2 regions of the Pseudomonas wadenswilerensis genome follow, and region 1 is predicted to be linked to the other one. Evidence: predicted binding sites of a transcription regulator. Region 1 holds the regulator's gene; the other holds the start of a gene.
The links. The regulator sigma-54, encoded in region 1, starts transcription at its own class of promoters, with help from an activator protein. The targets are predictions, from matches to a motif close to ANTGGCATNNANNTTGCTNT.
Positions count from the first base shown of each region.

Region 2: a site for sigma-54 is predicted at 1,180-1,199, ahead of flgB (flagellar basal body rod protein FlgB). Genes of this name have one in related genera too.

Region 1 is NZ_CP087191.1:1,046,392-1,051,551, reverse strand. It holds gene lptA (lipopolysaccharide transport periplasmic protein LptA) at 1-205, shown strand, start outside; gene lptB (LPS export ABC transporter ATP-binding protein) at 206-931, shown strand; gene LOY45_RS04795 (RNA polymerase factor sigma-54) at 1,111-2,604, shown strand; gene hpf (ribosome hibernation-promoting factor, HPF/YfiA family) at 2,686-2,994, shown strand; gene ptsN (PTS IIA-like nitrogen regulatory protein PtsN) at 3,007-3,471, shown strand; gene rapZ (RNase adapter RapZ) at 3,474-4,328, shown strand; gene LOY45_RS04775 (HPr family phosphocarrier protein) at 4,349-4,621, shown strand; gene LOY45_RS04770 (ZIP family metal transporter) at 4,636-5,160, opposite strand, start outside.
Region 2 is NZ_CP087191.1:1,604,662-1,609,821, forward strand. It holds gene LOY45_RS07450 (autotransporter family protein) at 1-986, opposite strand, end outside; gene flgB (flagellar basal body rod protein FlgB) at 1,238-1,645, shown strand; gene flgC (flagellar basal body rod protein FlgC) at 1,649-2,092, shown strand; gene flgD (flagellar hook assembly protein FlgD) at 2,108-2,851, shown strand; gene flgE (flagellar hook protein FlgE) at 2,882-4,207, shown strand; gene LOY45_RS07475 (hypothetical protein) at 4,280-4,468, shown strand; gene LOY45_RS07480 (flagellar basal body rod protein FlgF) at 4,658-5,160, shown strand, end outside.

The DNA.
Region 1 (5,160 bases):
CAAGACCATCCAGTACAATGCGCCGCAAAACCGCATCGTCCTGATCGACCGCGCCAAAGTGATCAACGAAGGCAACACCACCGAAGGCGAGAAGATCGTCTACGACACGGTGAAACAGATCGCTACCGCCGGTCGCGGTGGCAAAGTCACCGAGTCGCGTCCGCGCATCGACATGGTGATCCAGCCGAAGAAGAAGGCCGAGTAAATGGCAACCCTCAAAGCCCAGCACCTGGCCAAGAGCTACAAGAGCCGGCAAGTGGTTCGCGACGTCAGCCTGTCGATCGACAGCGGCCAGATCGTCGGCCTGCTCGGCCCCAACGGCGCCGGCAAGACCACCTGTTTCTACATGATCGTCGGCCTGGTCCAAGCCGATCAGGGCCGCGTCCTGATCGACGACCTCGATGTCAGCCACCAGCCCATGCACGGCCGCGCCCGCGCCGGTATTGGCTATCTGCCGCAGGAAGCCTCGATCTTCCGCAAGCTGTCGGTGGCCGACAACATCATGGCGATCCTCGAAACCCGCAAGGACCTGGACCGCGATGGCCGGCGCAAAGAGCTGGAAAGCCTGCTGCAGGAATTCCACATCAGCCACATCCGCGACAACCTCGGCATGAGCCTCTCCGGTGGCGAACGCCGCCGCGTCGAGATTGCCCGCGCCCTGGCCACCGCGCCCAAGTTCATTCTGCTCGACGAACCCTTTGCCGGTGTCGACCCGATTTCGGTCGGCGACATCAAGCAGATCATCCACCACCTGAAGGCCAAGGGCATTGGCGTTCTGATCACCGACCACAACGTCCGTGAGACCCTGGATATCTGCGAAACCGCTTACATCGTCAACGATGGCCAACTGATCGCCGAAGGCGATGCAGAAACCATCCTGGCCAACGATCTGGTCAAAGAGGTTTACCTCGGCCATGAGTTCCGCCTGTAGGCTCAAGGTGTAAGGCGCTGCCAGAGCGCTCTCGATCAAGCCAGTTCATGGCTTAATTGTTACGGCGCTCTAGGCAAACGCTGCAATTTCAGGCATATAATTTGCTTAAAGTTGGCGCTTCGGTGCCCTTGTAGTGGATGGCGCATGTGCGCCGGCAAATAAGGTGTTAAGCCCCTGCCATGAAACCATCGCTCGTCCTAAGAATGGGCCAGCAACTGACGATGACCCCGCAGTTGCAACAGGCCATACGTCTGCTCCAGCTTTCTACCCTGGACCTCCAGCAGGAAATCCAGGAAGCGCTGGAATCAAACCCGATGCTCGAGCGCCAGGAAGATGGCGACGACTTCGACAACAGCGACCCGATGGCCGACAACGCCGAGAGCAAACCCGTCGCCGAAGTTCAGGAAACCAGCTTCCAGGAGACCGCCCCGACGGTGGACAACCTCGAAGAAGGCGAGTGGAACGAACGCATCCCCAACGAGCTGCCGGTCGACACCGCCTGGGAAGACATCTACCAGACCAGCGCCAGCAGCCTGCCCAGCAACGACGATGACGAGTGGGACTTCACCACCCGCACCTCCGTTGGCGAGAGCCTGCAAAGCCACCTGCTCTGGCAACTGAACCTGGCTCCGATGTCCGACACCGACCGGCTGATCGCCGTGACGTTGATCGACTGCATCAATAACCAGGGCTACCTCGACGAAACCCTGGAAGAAGTCTGTGATTCCTTCGACCCCGAGCTCGACATCGAGCTGGATGAAGTCGAAGCCGTGCTGCACCGTATTCAACAGTTCGAACCGGCCGGCATCGGCGCGCGCAACCTCAGCGAGTGCCTGTTGCTGCAACTGCGCCAGCTGCCGCCGCGCACGCCGTGGATGGCCGAAGCCCAGCGCCTGGTCAGCGACTACATCGACCTGCTCGGTGGCCGCGACTACAGCCAGCTGATGCGCCGCATGAAGCTCAAGGAAGACGAACTGCGCCAGGTCATCGAGCTGGTACAGAGCCTCAACCCGCGCCCCGGCTCGCAAATCGAGTCGAGCGAAGCCGAATACGTGGTGCCGGACGTGATCGTGCGCAAGGACAACGAACGCTGGCTGGTCGAGCTCAACCAGGAAGCGGTCCCCCGCCTGCGGGTCAACCCGCAGTACGCCGGCTTCGTTCGCCGCGCCGACACCAGCGCCGACAACACCTTCATGCGCAACCAGCTGCAGGAAGCGCGCTGGTTCATCAAGAGCCTGCAAAGCCGCAACGAGACCCTGATGAAGGTCGCCACCCAGATCGTCGAGCACCAGCGTGGCTTCCTCGATCATGGCGACGAAGCGATGAAACCGCTGGTGTTGCACGATATCGCCGAAGCGGTGGGCATGCACGAGTCGACGATTTCCCGGGTGACCACGCAAAAATACATGCACACGCCCCGCGGTATTTACGAGCTGAAGTACTTTTTCTCCAGTCACGTCAGCACCTCCGAAGGCGGCGAATGCTCGTCCACGGCGATCCGCGCGATCATCAAAAAACTGGTTGCAGCGGAAAATCAGAAAAAGCCATTGAGTGACAGCAAGATCGCTGGTTTACTGGAGGCACAAGGCATCCAGGTAGCACGTCGCACCGTCGCCAAGTACCGCGAGTCCCTCGGCATTGCACCGTCGAGCGAGCGCAAGCGATTGATGTAACGGCTCCTGAGGTGTGCCACCGCAGTTCAGTGGCAGGCGCAACACCTGCCTCTTATGCACCGGCAACAAAGGAGAAGCTGTATGCAAGTCAATATCAGTGGACAGCATGTAGAAGTTACTCAGCCCCTGCGTGAGTACGTCGAGCAAAAATTGAAACGGCTGGAGGGGCATTTCGACAAGATTACCAATGTGACGGTAATCATGAAGGTCGAGAAGTTGCAGCAGAAGATTGAAGCAACGCTGTTCATTCCCGGCGGCGAAGTGGTTGCAAATGCCGAACACCAAGACATGTATGCAGCGATCGATGCCTTGACTGACAAGCTCGACCGCCAACTGAAAAAACACAAGGAAAAACAGCAAAGCCTGCTGCAAGGTGCAGCGGCCCGCTGATCCCCCTCATCCATGATCCGACTTGAAACCATCCTGACCCCCGGCCGTTCCCTTGTGAACGTGCCGGGCGGCAGTAAAAAGCGTGCGCTCGAACAGATCGCCAATCTGATCGGCAAACAAGTGCCCGAGCTGGACACCCAGGACGTGTACGAAGCCCTGATCGCCCGGGAAAAACTGGGCTCTACCGGCTTCGGCAACGGCATTGCCATTCCGCATTGCCGCCTCAAGGGCTGCGAATCGCCGGTCAGCGCACTGTTGCACCTTGACGCCCCTATCGATTTCGACGCCATCGATGGCGCTCCGGTCGACCTGCTGTTCGTACTGCTGGTCCCGGAAGCGGCTACCGATGCGCACCTGGAGCTGCTGCGCCAGATCGCCAGCATGCTCGACCGCCAGGACGTACGCGACAAACTGCGTGCGGCCACCAGTAACGAATCCTTGTACCAGGTCGTGCTGGACGTACAAAACGGGCACTGAACATGCGCTTGATCATCGTTAGCGGCCGGTCCGGCTCCGGCAAGAGCACCGCCCTCGATGTACTTGAGGACAACGGTTACTACTGCATCGACAACCTGCCGGCGGGCTTGCTGCCGCAGTTGGCCGAAAGCGCCCTGATCAACACTGAATTGATGCAGCCCAAAGTGGCCGTATCGATTGACGCGCGCAACCTGCCCAGCCACCTCTCGCGCTTTCCCGAGTTGCTTGAGGACGCCCGTAGCCGGCACATCCAGTGTGACGTGTTGTACCTGGATGCCGATGAAGAAACCCTGCTCAAACGCTTCTCGGAAACCCGCCGCCGCCACCCGCTAACCAACAACGAACGCTCGCTGGCCGAAGCGATCGAGGTCGAAAGTGAACTGCTCGGACCGATCGCTGACCTCGCCGACCTGAAAATCGACACCACCAACCTGAACCTGTATCAGCTGCGTGATTCGATCAAGTTGCGCCTGCTCAACCAGCCGGAGCCAGGCACGGCATTTCTGGTCGAGTCCTTCGGCTTCAAGCGCGGCATGCCGGTAGACGCCGACCTGGTGTTCGATGTGCGTTGCCTGCCCAACCCCTACTGGAAGCCGGAACTACGTGACCATTCGGGCCTCGAGCAACCGGTAATCGATTACCTGGCAGCGCAGCCGGATGTCGAGGACATGTTCCAGGACATCTCCAGCTACCTGCTCAAATGGTTGCCACGCTTTGCCGCCAGCAACCGTGCTTATGTCACCATTGCCATTGGCTGCACTGGCGGCCACCACCGCTCGGTGTACCTGACCGAGCGCCTGGGCCAGTTACTGCAACAATCGTTAAAGAACGTCCAGGTCCGCCACCGCGACCTCTAGCCCACAGGACCAGCGCCTCGATGCCCGCAAAAGAAATCACCATCATCAACAAGCTGGGGCTGCACGCCCGGGCGGCGGCAAAGTTCGTTGGAGTCGCTGGCAGGTTCCCCTGCCAGGTTCGCGTTGGCCGAGCCCCGGAATCATTGGTCGATGGCAAGAGCATCATGGCGGTCATGATGCTGGCGGCCGGTAAAGGCACCGCCATTCATCTGCACACAGAGGGCGAACAGGACGATGATGCACTCAAGGCCCTGATCGAGCTGATCAACAATTACTTCGACGAGGGCGAGTAACCGCCCCCGTTTTCTCACGAAAGCGCCGTATCCATCACCATCATCAGGCAGAAGCCGATGCACAGGCCAAGACTGGCCAGCCGGTGATGGCCATTGCTGCGTGATTCCGGAATGATTTCCTGGGTCACCACCAGCAACATCGCACCCGCCGCGCAAGCCAGCCCCAATGGCAGCAACAACTCCGCCACGCTAACCAGCCAGGCGCACACCACCGCCGCCAGCGGCTCGACCAGACCTGAAGCCGCACCGATCAGAAACGCCTTGAAGCGGGCCATCCCCGCCCCTGCCAGCACCAGGGCGATGACCAGGCCTTCGGGCACATCCTGCAAGGCGATACCCATGGCCAGGCTGTCGGCATCAGGCATGCCGCCGCCGGCAGACACGCCAATGGCCATCCCTTCCGGAATGTTATGGGCAATGATGGCGATGACGAACACCCAGATCCGCGCGGCGATCACCGGCTGCTGGGCAGTGCCGACCAGCGCCTCCGGTGAAGCGCCGGAGACCTTCAGGTCCACCAGGTACAGACAGAAGGCCCC
Region 2 (5,160 bases), 560 kb from region 1:
ATGCTCAACTGGTCGGCGCGCAGCAGAATATAGCGGCTGCCCTGGGCGCTGAAGTCGCTGCCGGTGGCCGTGAGGCTGATCTGGCTGTTGGCGCCGAAGGCGGCGGTTTCACTGACGTCCAGTATCGGGGTATCCGGCCGGGTAGTGCTGCTCAGGGTCAAACTGAGTGATGAGCCCTGGTTGATGCCCAGGTTGCCGTCAAGGGTGGTATGGGCTGATTGCAGTTGCAGGTTGCCGGTGCGCTCGAGAAAGCCCGAGCCGACAGATAGCCAACCCTTTGCTCCGAAGAGTCCTGGTTTGTTGACCTCGATGAGGCTGCCATCAACGCGCACATCACCCAGTACCTGGATGTTGCTCAGGCCTTTGAGGTTGCCGCGCACGCTGCTTTGATCATTCAGCGTGACATTGACCTGTCGATCCGTTGCGCTCGCATCGATGGCATTGCCGGTCGCAAACAGGCTGCCGGTGTTGATGAGGGTCAAGGGTTGCCGGTCCCGGTCGGGGCCCCAGACCGGGTCGTCCGTTGCTACGTTGACGCTTGCATCGACTATTGCAATGGCGGTCTGGGTGGCGCGGATGGTGCCATTGTTGATGATCTGATTGTCTTGATGAAACGCTACGCCATCGATCAGTAGGCCGGTTGCACCCTCGCCGCTGGCGTCCAGGGTGCCCTGGTTGATGAATCTGTCGAGTTGCAGGGGCGCGTTGCCATCGCCTGCCAGGCGCATGGCTACTGTGTCAGGGCCGATAACCTGGATGCTGCTCTGGTTTATCAGGTTGCCCTGGAGGTTGCCGCCGCTCAGGTTCACGCCTGTCATGCCGGGCCCTGTCGTATGGACTGCACCGGTCAGCTCGAGGTTTTCAGTGCTGGTCAGGCGGGTCGCGGTAAAGCCTTGTTCCGCCAGTGCTAGGGTCTGTGCCTGGGCGGGCAGGGCGCTGGTGACAGCCAGCGCCAGGACGGATCGGTTGAGCAGTGAGCGTGGCACGCGTTTCTTCCTTGAGAGGCGTTTGCAGTGCTGCCGATATTAAACAAGTGGTTCGTGCTTGGGTAAGGTTCGCTAGTGTCGCAGTGCCAGCGATTGCCGCTTTGCTGACACCCGGCGGAAATCCTTTGCCGCTTTTCTGGCATTGCCGCCACCGGCAAACTCCTCAAAGCCCCGTATTTACGGGGTTTTGTTTTTTGGCATGGCTCTTGCTCTAGCTCAGTCAACGAAAAACCTTCGAAGGTTTCCCCGACATGAGCATCAGCTTCGACAAAGCGCTCGGCATCCACGAAAAGGCATTGGGCTTTCGCGCCCAGCGTGCCGAGGTGCTGGCCAACAACATCGCCAACGCCGATACGCCCAACTACAAGGCGCGCGACATGGACTTCGCTTCGGTTCTGGCGGCCCAGGCCGAGCAGACCAGCAAGGGTCATTTCGCGCTGGATCGTACCAACGCCCGGCACATCGAGGCCGAAGGCCTGAGCATGGGCGACGAGTCCTTGCAGTACCGCACGCCGATGCAGCCGTCGATCGATCAGAACACCGTCGATGCCCAGCTCGAACAGTCGAGCTACGCGGAAAACGCCGTGGGCTTCCAGGCCAGCTTCACGCTGCTCAACAGTAAATTCAAAGGGCTGATATCGGCCCTGCGCGGAGAGTAAGTCATGTCCCTCGCCAGTGTCTTCAACATTGCCGGTAGCGGCATGAGCGCCCAGACCACGCGTCTGAACACCGTCGCTTCGAACATCGCCAACGCCGAGACCGTCTCGTCGAGCATCGACCAGACCTACCGTGCCCGTCACCCGGTATTTGCCACCACCTTCCAGCAGGCCCAGGCCGGTGTCAGCCAGTCGCTGTTCCAGGACCAGGATGCTGCCGGCCAAGGTGTGCAGGTGCTCGGCGTGGTCGAGGACCAGAGCAATCTCGAGGCGCGCTACGAGCCGAACCATCCGGCAGCGAACAAGGACGGCTACGTCTACTACCCGAACGTCAACGTGGTGGAAGAGATGGCTGACATGATCTCCGCCAGCCGCTCGTTCCAGACCAATGCCGAGCTGATGAACACGGCCAAAACCATGATGCAGAAGGTCCTGACCCTGGGTCAGTGATAAGGGACGAAGCCAATGGCAAGCGTTAACGATCCAACAGCCGGCGTAAGCCTGAACGACGTCATCAAGGCGTCGGGCAAGAAGAACAGCGAAACCAGTGCCAACAGTGCCGCCGGTATCGCCTCGGCCACCAACAGCAAGACCGGCGCCAACAAGCAGGCACTGGGCAAGGACGCGTTCCTGCAGTTGCTGGTGACCCAGATGCAGCACCAGAACCCGCTCGATCCGCAGGACAACAGCGAGTTCGTGGCCCAGTTGGCGCAGTTCAGCAGCCTGGAAGGCATCACCTCGCTGAACGAGTCGGTGACCGCGATTTCCGGCAACTACAAGTCTTCGCAGGCACTGCAGGCCTCGTCGCTGGTCGGTCGCTCGGTGGTTGCCCAGACCGACAAGGCCGTGGTCGATACCACCAAGAGCCTCAACGGTTCGGTGGTGGTTCCGCAGGCGGTCAGCAATGCCACCGTCACCATTACCGACAAGGATGGCAAGTTGGTCAAGACCATCGACATGGGGGCGCAGAAGGCCGGCAATGCCTCTTTCGTCTGGGACGGTACCAACGACAAGGGCGAGAAGGTCGATCCGGGTACCTACACCTTTGCCGCCAAGACCACCGTCGATGGCAAGCAGCTGGACATGTACACCATGCTGCCGGCCACCGTCAGCAGCGTCACCATCAGTCAGACTGGCGGCGAGATGATGCTCAATCTTGCCGGCCTGGGCAGCATCGCCCTGTCCAAAGTCCAAACCATCGGTATATAGAGCCGGCTAACGCGGCACAAGGAGTGAAAGATGTCATTCAATATCGGCCTTAGCGGTCTCTATGCAGCCAACAAGCAACTGGACGTGACCGGCAACAACATCGCCAACGTCGCCACCACCGGTTTCAAATCGTCGCGCGCGGAATTCGCCGACGTCTACTCGGCCAACAAGCTGGGCGTTGGCACCAGCAACATCGGTAACGGTGTGCGCCTGGCAGCGGTATCGCAGCAGTTCAAGAACGGTGAAATCAACAACACCGGCAACGTGCTGGACATGGGCATCCAGGGTCAGGGCTTCTTCGTGCTGAGCGACAACGGCTCGCTCAGCTACACCCGCGCCGGTGCCTTCCAGACCAACAAGGACAACTACGTCGTCACCGCTGACGGCCTGCGCCTGCGCGGCTACGGTGTCGATGAAAACGGCAAGATCATCAACGGCGTGCTGACCGACCTGAAGATCGATACCTCGGCGCTGGCGCCCAAGAGCACCACTTCGATCGACCAGGGGTTGAACCTGAACTCGTCGGACAAGATCATCCCGGCGGCCACCACTTTCAGCCCGACTGACGAAAACAGCTGGAACAAGACCTTCGCCACCAAGATCTACGACAGCCAGGGTAATGAGCACGTCATGGATCAGTACTACGTCAAGACCGGGACCAACACCTGGAAGTCGTACACCCTGATCGATGGCCGCAACCCGCTGAACCCGGCCGAAGAGCCGCCAAAGGCGCTGGAAGGCACCATCGAGTTCAACTCCGACGGTAGCGTCAAGACCATGACTGCCGGTGCCGCGGGCTCGGGTTACGAGGTGGTCAACAAGGTCTTCAAGTTGACCGGCTGGATCCCTGCCGAAGTGACCAATCCGAACGCCAAGCCTCCGGTCTGGGGTACCAACGGTTCGGCCGCCAACGCTGGCGGCATCGCCATCGACATGACCGACACCACCTCGTACAACACCCCGACCACGCGCCTGTCGCAAAGCCAGGACGGTTACGCTACCGGGATTCTGTCGAGCCTGAGCATCGACTCCAGCGGCGTGATGTTCGCAAGCTTCAGCAACCAGCAGTCGCGCGCCATCGGCCAGGTCGCCATCGCCAGCTTCGCCAACGAGCAGGGCCTGCAACCTATGGGTGGCACCCGCTGGACCGAAACCTACGCGTCGGGTATTCCGGGTATCGATGCGCCGAAGACCGGCACCCTGGGCGCTATCGCTTCCAACTCGCTGGAAGACTCCAACGTCAACCTGACCAACGAGCTGGTCGAGCTGATCAAGGCGCAGAGCAACTACCAGGCCAACGCCAAGACCATCTCGACCCAGAGCACCATCATGCAGACCATCATTCAGATGACCTGATGCGGGTGTGAGGTAATCGGTGTGAGCGGACCCCTTTCTCGGAAGGGGTCTTGCATTTCAGAGGTATCGATCATGTTGCAACGATTGCTGATGGCGCTGTTCGCCGTGCTGTTGATGAGCCAGGCCTGGGCTGATGCCGCGCCCTGGTATCGCTGGGAAAGCCAGGTCACCGGGCGCCTGGTGTGCGCACAGTTTGCGCCGGGCGAGGGCTGGAAGCGTTTTGCCGGTCCGTTCAATAACGCGGCTTGCCGCGACCACTGAGCTTGCCGCTAGCGGCAAACCGGCGCCGTATTTTCGACGGCGCATCTTCTGCGTGAGATCTCGCGCGCGCTTGAACCCCTTGTCTTTCGGGCGTTTTCCGCCTTTTTCAAAAGTTGGTTTGAAACTTGCTTCAGGCTCTGCAAAGCAGCGGCGGACGGCAAGTGTTCGCCAGCGCAGCGGAGGATGACTGTGGACAAGATGCTATACGTGGCCATGACCGGCGCCAGCCAGAACGCGCTGGCGCAGAAGGCCCATGCCAACAACCTGGCGAACATTTCCACCAGCGGTTTTCAGCGTGACCTGGAGCAGGCGCGCTCGATGCCGGTATTCGGTGACAGCTTTCCGGCGCGGGCCTATGCCATGACCGAGCGCCCGGCCACTGATTTCAGCCCGGGCTCGATGCAGGAAACCGGCCGTGACCTGGACATCGCCATCGGCGGCGACGGCTTCATCGCCGTGCAGGCCCCGGATGGCAGTGAAGCCTATGTGCGCACCGCCAGCCTGAACATTGACGGTCTGGGTGTGCTGCGGGCCGGCAACGGTATGCCGGTGATGGGCAATGGCGGGCCGATTGCCGTGCCGCCAGAGCAGAAGGTCGAGGTTGGCCAGGACGGCACCATCAGCATCCGCGCCATGGGCGAGGGCCCGCGGGTCATGGCCGAGGTCGACCGGATCAAACTGGTCAACCCGGA